Linked DNA regions of Acidaminococcus fermentans DSM 20731. The main gene of each other region encodes a partner of the protein of the gene in region 2 in a complex. Links are inferred from orthologs where the notes say so. Each region holds a gene or a part of one and is shown on either strand. Other genes may lie near its edges.

Region 1 (3,307 bases), 1.9 Mb from region 2 along the record:
ACCTGGTTGGCAATGGGCACAGGCGTCAGGCCCAGTTTTTCACAGACGTATTTTTCCACAAACGGGTCGATGTTGGAATAGGTCCCGATGGCACCGCTGAGCTTGCCTACAGAGATGTATTTCTTGGCCATTTCCAGCCGTTCGATGTTCCGTTCGGTTTCAGACATCCACAGCAGGAACTTCAGGCCAAAGGTCATGGGTTCCGCATGGATCCCGTGGGTACGGCCCACGCACAGGGTATGCCGGTATTTCTGGGCCTGGCTTTTCAGGATTTCATGGAGTTCTTTTTCTTCCCGGATCAGGATTTCCGCGGAATGTTTCATCATGAGCCCCATAGCCGTATCCTTCACGTCGTTGGAGGTCAGGCCTTTATGGATATATTTGGAAGCATCGCCGACGTGTTCAGCCACAGAAGTAAGCAGAGAAATGATGTCATGGTTGGTGGTCTTTTCGATTTCGTGGACCCGGTCCAGATCGAAGTCCGCCTTGGTTTGGATGTCATGGAGCGCATCATCCGGTACAATGCCCAGTTTGTTCATGGCTTCGCAGGCCGTGACTTCAACTTTGACAATGTTGCGGTCTTCGTTTTCTTCCGTCCAGATGGAACCCATTTCTTTACTGGTATAACGTGGAATCACAATACTTCCTCCTTAGGTTTTACAAAAAATGGCATAACGAGGGAACACACCGTTCCCGCTGTCTTTTTATTGTATCATTTTGCCGAACGCTTCGCAACGATAAGAATATTTTGTTTGCAATAAAAGGCAGCCGCAACCCGGCTGCCCTCCTTCAGCAATTGACAATTGACAAACGGCTGCTGTATGGCAGCCCCATTCATTCCGGCCGCCGGCTCAGGTCCTCGAACCGGGTAATGTCTTTCCGGAAATACAGCGGCACCGTGCCCACCGGACCATTCCGGTGCTTGGCCACGATCAGTTCCGCCACATTCTTCTGTTCCGTATCCTGGTTGTAATAATCGTCCCGGTAGATGAAGCAAACGATATCCGCATCCTGTTCCAGGGCCCCGGATTCCCGCAGGTCACTGAGCATGGGCCGTTTGCTGGTCCGCTGTTCCACGCTCCGGCTCAGCTGGGACAGGGCGATCACCGGCACATTCAGTTCCCGGGCCAGTCCCTTCAGGGACCGGGAGATGTCACTCATTTCCTGCTGCCGGTTGTCGCTGGCCCGTTTGGAAGATCCCTGCATCAGCTGCAGATAGTCCACGATGATCAGATCCAGGCCGTTTTCATTTTTCCACCGCCGGGCCTTGGACCGCATTTCCAGTGCCGTCATCCCCGGGGTATCGTCCAACATGATCTTGGCGGCACTGAGCTTGTCCGCCGCACTGACCAGGTTGGGCCATTCGCTTTCCTGGAGCTGGCCGATCCGCAGCCGGGAGGCGTCGATCCGGGCCTGGGAGCACAGAAGCCGCTGGACCAGCTGCTCCTTGCTCATTTCCAGGGAAAAGAAGGCCACGGATTTGCCCCCATCCAACGCCACATGTTCCGCAATATTCAGCACCAGGGAGGATTTCCCCATGGAAGGACGGGCCGCCACGATGATCAGATCCGAAGGCTGGAGACCGCTGGTCATCTTGTCGAAATCCGTAAACCCGGTGGGCAGACCGGTGAAGGCATCCTTAGTGTCATACAGCTCTTCGATCCGGGCCATGGCGCTTTTCACAATGTCCTTGATCTTCACCACGCCCCCGGAATGTTTCCGGTTGGCCACCGCCAGGATTTTCTGTTCCGCCTGGTCGATGGTCTGGGCAATGTCCTGGTCTTCCTCATAGCCGCTGGCCGCCACTTCCGTTGCGGAATTGATCAGCTGCCGGCGGAGAGATTTTTCCTCCACAATCTTGGCATGGTACACCACATTGGCTGCCGTGGGCACCGCATTGCTCAGGGCCGTAATGGCCGCTGTGCCCCCGATGGCATCCAGTTTTCCCAGCCTCCGCAGCTCTTCCGTGACGGTGACCAGGTCCACCGCCTCATTGCGGCTGTGGAGATCCATAATGGCCGAAAAGATGGTCCGGTCGTCCGGACGGTAAAAATCATCCTCATTGAGGATTTCTCCCGCCTTGTCGATGGCTTCCCGGCTGATCAGCATGGCTCCCAGCACACTTTGTTCCGCCTCGATATTCTGGGGTGGGATACGTTCTTCCAAAGGACAGGCCTCCTTTCCTGAAAGAGAACCCACCACCGTTGCCCCAAGGCAGCAGTCCCCCTCTCAAGACAGCGGTTGATCTGTCTATCCGCCCTTTTCAAGGGAGGGGACCAGCCGTAGGCTGGTGGTGGGTTTGTTCTGTTATTCTTCCGTTTCTACAACCACTTTGAATTTGGCAGACACATCCGGCAGCAGTTTGGCCGTAGCGGTATATACCCCCGGGCTCTTGATGGTTTCCGGGATCTCGATTTTCCGCCGGTCAACCCCTTCCATGCCGGTCTGAGTCAGCAGGGCATCCGCCACATCCTTGGAAGCAATGGAACCGAACAGCTTGCCGTTGGCCCCCACCTTCACCTTCATGTGCAGGGTGACTTTTTCCAGCTGGGCCGCCAGGACCACCGCTTCGTCATGGGCCTGGGCAGCCCGGTGTTTGGCCACCTGCATATCCTGTTTGGCCTGGTTCAGGTTCCGGGAAGTAGCTTCTTCCGCCATGCCCCGGGGAATCAGATAGTTCCGGCCATAGCCTTCCGCCGTTTCGATGATATCGCCTTTTTTACCCAATTTCTTGATGTCCTGCAGCAGGATTACTTTCATCTGTATCGCTCTCCTTCATTTGTTCTTTGGCCAGTTCAAGGACCTTCGGCATCAGTTCTTCCGCCGTCACGCCCTTCACCTGGACCCCGGCAACGGTCTGATGGCCGCCGCCGCCAAGTTCTTCCATCATCACCTGCACATTGACGGATCCGTCACTGCGGGCGCTGATGCTGACTCCATTCTCGTTCTGGCTGAAAACCACACTGGCCCGGATGTCATCCATGGTCAGCAGTTCATCCGCCGCCTGGGCCACGATCACCGGCGTGTCCTTGTCCTGGCAGGAACACCGGTGCACCGCCACAGCCAGCCCGGGCAGGGGCTGTTTCATCTCGGTGATGATCCGGGCCCGGGTGAGCACCGTATGTTCATCATCCTTGAACAGCAGGGAAACCATATGGGGATCCGCCCCGTTCCGGCGCAGGAAGGCTGCCGCTTCGAAGGTCCGTTCCCCGGTCTGTACCGCAAAATTCTTGGTGTCCACCAGGATCCCTGCATACAGGGCCGTGGCTTCCACTTCCGAAAGCTGCAGCTTGTTTTCAAAATACTG
Region 2 (3,200 bases):
CAGTTTGATTTCGTCATCCCCGGCCAGCAGAGGCACCCGGCCGATTTCTTTCAGATACATGCGGACCGGGTCATCCACAATGACCCCTTCCGGAACGGACAGATTGGCCAGTTCCGATTCGTCCACTTTCAGCTCGTCTTCATCGATGGTTTCCGGTTCCTCGTCTTCGGCTCCGTCATCCACCACTTCAATGTTTTTTTCTGCCAGTTTGGAATAGATGGCATCCATCTCATCTACGGAGACAGTGTCTTCGTTCTGCAGCCGGTCCTGGATTTCCTTATAGGTGAGAACGCCGTGATTCTTTTTGGCCAGCGCTTCGAATTCCGCCAGGTATTCCGCCGCGGTTTTGGGTTTGTCTTTTTTGCCTGCCTTGCTTCTGGTTTTCGTTCCTGAACCCGCCTTTCCCGTGGTTTTTGCCGCCTTCTTCTTTCTGGGAGCAGCCTTGGCTTTTCCCACTGCCGTGGGTTGGGCCTCACTCTGTCCTTTCTCTGCTGCGTTGGCAGTCAGCTGCGGCTCCAATTCTTTCTTTTCTTTTTCAGTCATTGGGGCGTTCCCTCCTTTCTTTCAAATGAGAAAAATCTACGGTTTCCGGCCTTATGCCGGTTTTGTCAATTTTCCTATCTCCATTTTTATTCGCCGACATTCCGCCAATTCCTGCAAAAATTTTTCATTTCCCTCTTTTTCATATTTTTCCGCCAGTTGGCTGTGTTTTTCGTACTCCCGGTCCAGGGCGGCAATCTGCAGCCGCCGTAGACAATCCGCCAGGATGGAAGGCAGGGTTCCCTTTTCCACATTGAGGGTCAGGATCCCGGTAAGCTCTCCGGCTCCGGCGTCGTCCAGATGGGGGAACAGGTCCCGGGGATCCTTGTAGGTCCCTTCCTGGACCATCCGGAGGAAGGTGGTGAAAATGGCCTGCCGGGACGGGCTGGTAAAGGAATCCACATGGGCGATGCCCTCCTGGCCCGGCCGGGGCGGGATCCCTTCCAGGAAGGCCCGGAGCACCAGCCGTTCCGCCTGTTCCGTGGGACTGGTCACCTTCACCTTCTGCTGGGTGAGCCATTCCGGATTGTAGGCCCGGCCACCGGATTCCTGATGGGTCAGCTTCCGGTATTCGCTCTGGATCAGCCCTTCGTCAATGGCCAGCCGCCGGGACAGTTCCCGGATCCGCTCGCCCACTTCCACATCGCTCTGACAGTCCCGGAACAGGGGAAGCACCTTGTCCACCGCTTCCACTTTGCCCCCCAGGGTTTCCAGGTCACATTCCCCCAGCACCGTATCCACCTGATAGTCCATGCCGGGTTTGGCATTGTTCAGCAGTTCCTCGAAAGCTTCCCGGCCTTCCTTCCGGATGAATTCGTCCGGGTCCTTCCCGTCGGTCACGTGCATCACCCGGCATTTGAGGCCGGCCTGGAGCGCCAGGGGAATGGCCCGCATGGCCGCCGCCAGGCCGGCCCGGTCGCTGTCGAAACAGAAAACCACTTCCGGGGTCAGCCGTTTCAGAAGGGCCGCCTGGTGCTCGGTGAAAGCAGTCCCCATAGAGGCCACCGCCCAGTCGATGCCGGCGGCATGGAGGCTGATGGCGTCCATGTGGCCTTCCACGATCAGAGCCTGCTGCCGCTTCCGGATGGGGCCTGAGGCCCGGTCCAGTCCGAAAAGCAGATTCCCCTTGTGGAACCAGGCGGTTTCCGGGGTATTCATGTATTTGGCCGGGGAGGCGTCCTTGTCCAGGATCCGCCCGGTAAAGCCCACCACCCGGCCCCGGGGATCCCGGATGGGAATCATCACCCGGGCCCGGAACTTGTCGTAGACCCGGGTGCCCCGCTGCCGGGGGCTCACCAGCCCCGCCTTCAGCAGCACCTCTTCCGTCACCCCCCGTTTCTCCAGAGCTGTGGAGAGTGTCTGGAAATCCGGTGGGGCCAGTCCCAGCCCGAAGGAATCGATGATATCCCGTCCGATGCCCCGGCCTGCCAGGTACTGGATGCCACGCTCTCCGTACCGGGTGTTCACCAGACAGGAATGGAAGAACCGGGAGGCCAGGTCATTGGCCCCCATCACTTCCCGGCTTTCCTTTTCCCGGGCGATTTCCCGGGCAGATTTGGCCCGTTCCGGCACCGGGATCCCATATTTTTCCGCCAGCTGCTTCAGGGCTTCCGGGAAGGTCAGGTTGTCCCGCTTCATCACGTACGAGAACACATCCCCTCCGGCCCCGCAGCCGAAGCAGTGGAACAGCCCCCGGGCCGGATCCACCTTGAAGGAAGGCGTTTTCTCCCCATGAAAGGGACAGCATCCCCAGTACTGGGTGCCCCGGCGCTTCAGGCTCACCGTTTCAGAAACGATGGTCAGCAGATCAGCAGCCTGCCGCACCTGCTCTTTGAAATTGGTCATTTTCTCTTTCAGTTCATCCATGGGATCCTTCCTTTTTCACTCCTGCGATACTGTTTTTATTCGACAAAAAAGAGGAAATCCCTGCTGGCACAGAAATTTCCTCTTGACAAAATCCGTTTTCAGGATTCGTAGTCGAACCGTTTCCGGAGATATTCCAGGATCAGGCTGGCGGTTTCCTCAATGGCCCGGTTGGACACATTGATGATCATGCAGTGGAGCTGCTGCATAATGGCCCGGGCATATTCCAGTTCTTCCTGGATCCGTCGGATGTCCGCATAGTTGGCTCCGTCCGTAAGCCCCATGGCTTTGAGCCGGGCACAGCGGATTTCATTGAGTTTGTAGGGGTCGATCAACAGGCCGATGATCCGGCTGGAAGGGACCTTGAACAGTTCCTCCGGGGGTGGGATCTCCGGCACCAGCGGCACATTGGCCACTTTCAGCTGCTTGTTGGCCAGGTACATGGAAAGGGGCGTCTTGGAAGTCCGGGATACCCCGATGATCACCAGGTCCGCCTTGGCCAGGCCCCAGGGATTCTTCCCGTCGTCGTACTTGATGGCGAATTCCACGGCCGCCACCCGTTTGAAGTATTCATGGTCCAGGGCATGGATCAGACCGGGCTGGTTCTTGGGCAGCAGGCCGGAAGTCTTTTCAATGGCCTTCAGTACAGGGCCCAGGATATCCACCACTTCCACATCCAGCTCGATGGACTTCCGGGCCACCGCTTCCCGCATTTCCGGAGAAACCATGGTATAGCAGACAATGGCGTTCTGCTCCTTGGCTTCCGTAAGAATCTTGTTGATCTGCTCCACGCTTTT

The links.
Region 1: the proteins of dnaG (region 2) and dnaB are in contact, whole or in part, in a crystal structure (PDB 2R6A), measured with the Geobacillus stearothermophilus proteins. The link is inferred for Acidaminococcus fermentans DSM 20731 from one-to-one orthologs. Residues at the interface, in WP_049624496.1 of Geobacillus stearothermophilus: Lys456, Leu457, Leu458, Pro459, Ala460, Asn463, Ala464, Leu467, Leu535, Leu536, Ile537, Ala538, Gln544, Glu545, Asp548, Tyr549, His552; in WP_033016901.1 of Geobacillus stearothermophilus: Ser13, Glu15, Ala16, Gln18, Glu91, Leu92, Asp94, Ala95, Val96, Pro97, Thr98, Ala99, Ala100, Asn101, Tyr104, Tyr105, Ile108.

Annotation. Positions count from the first base shown.
Region 1 is NC_013740.1:52,095-55,401, reverse strand. The notes cover bases 1-2,985. They hold dnaB (replicative DNA helicase), read right to left. Parts: upstream 2,167-2,985; coding sequence 835-2,166; downstream 1-834. Other genes in these bases: ACFER_RS00240 (DHH family phosphoesterase), read right to left, coding at 2,720-2,985; rplI (50S ribosomal protein L9), read right to left, coding at 2,308-2,760; purB (adenylosuccinate lyase), read right to left, coding at 1-638. Outside these bases: more of ACFER_RS00240, read right to left, coding at 2,986-3,307. UniProt on the Escherichia coli protein: The main replicative DNA helicase, it participates in initiation and elongation during chromosome replication. Travels ahead of the DNA replisome, separating dsDNA into templates for DNA synthesis.
Region 2 is NC_013740.1:1,976,325-1,979,524, forward strand. The notes cover bases 1-2,878. They hold dnaG (DNA primase), read right to left. Parts: upstream 2,407-2,878; coding sequence 595-2,406; downstream 1-594. Other genes in these bases: rpoD (RNA polymerase sigma factor RpoD), read right to left, coding at 1-543; ACFER_RS09115 (pyruvate, water dikinase regulatory protein), read right to left, coding at 2,505-2,878. Also shown: more of ACFER_RS09115, read right to left, coding at 2,879-3,200. UniProt on the Escherichia coli protein: RNA polymerase that catalyzes the synthesis of short RNA molecules used as primers for DNA polymerase during DNA replication.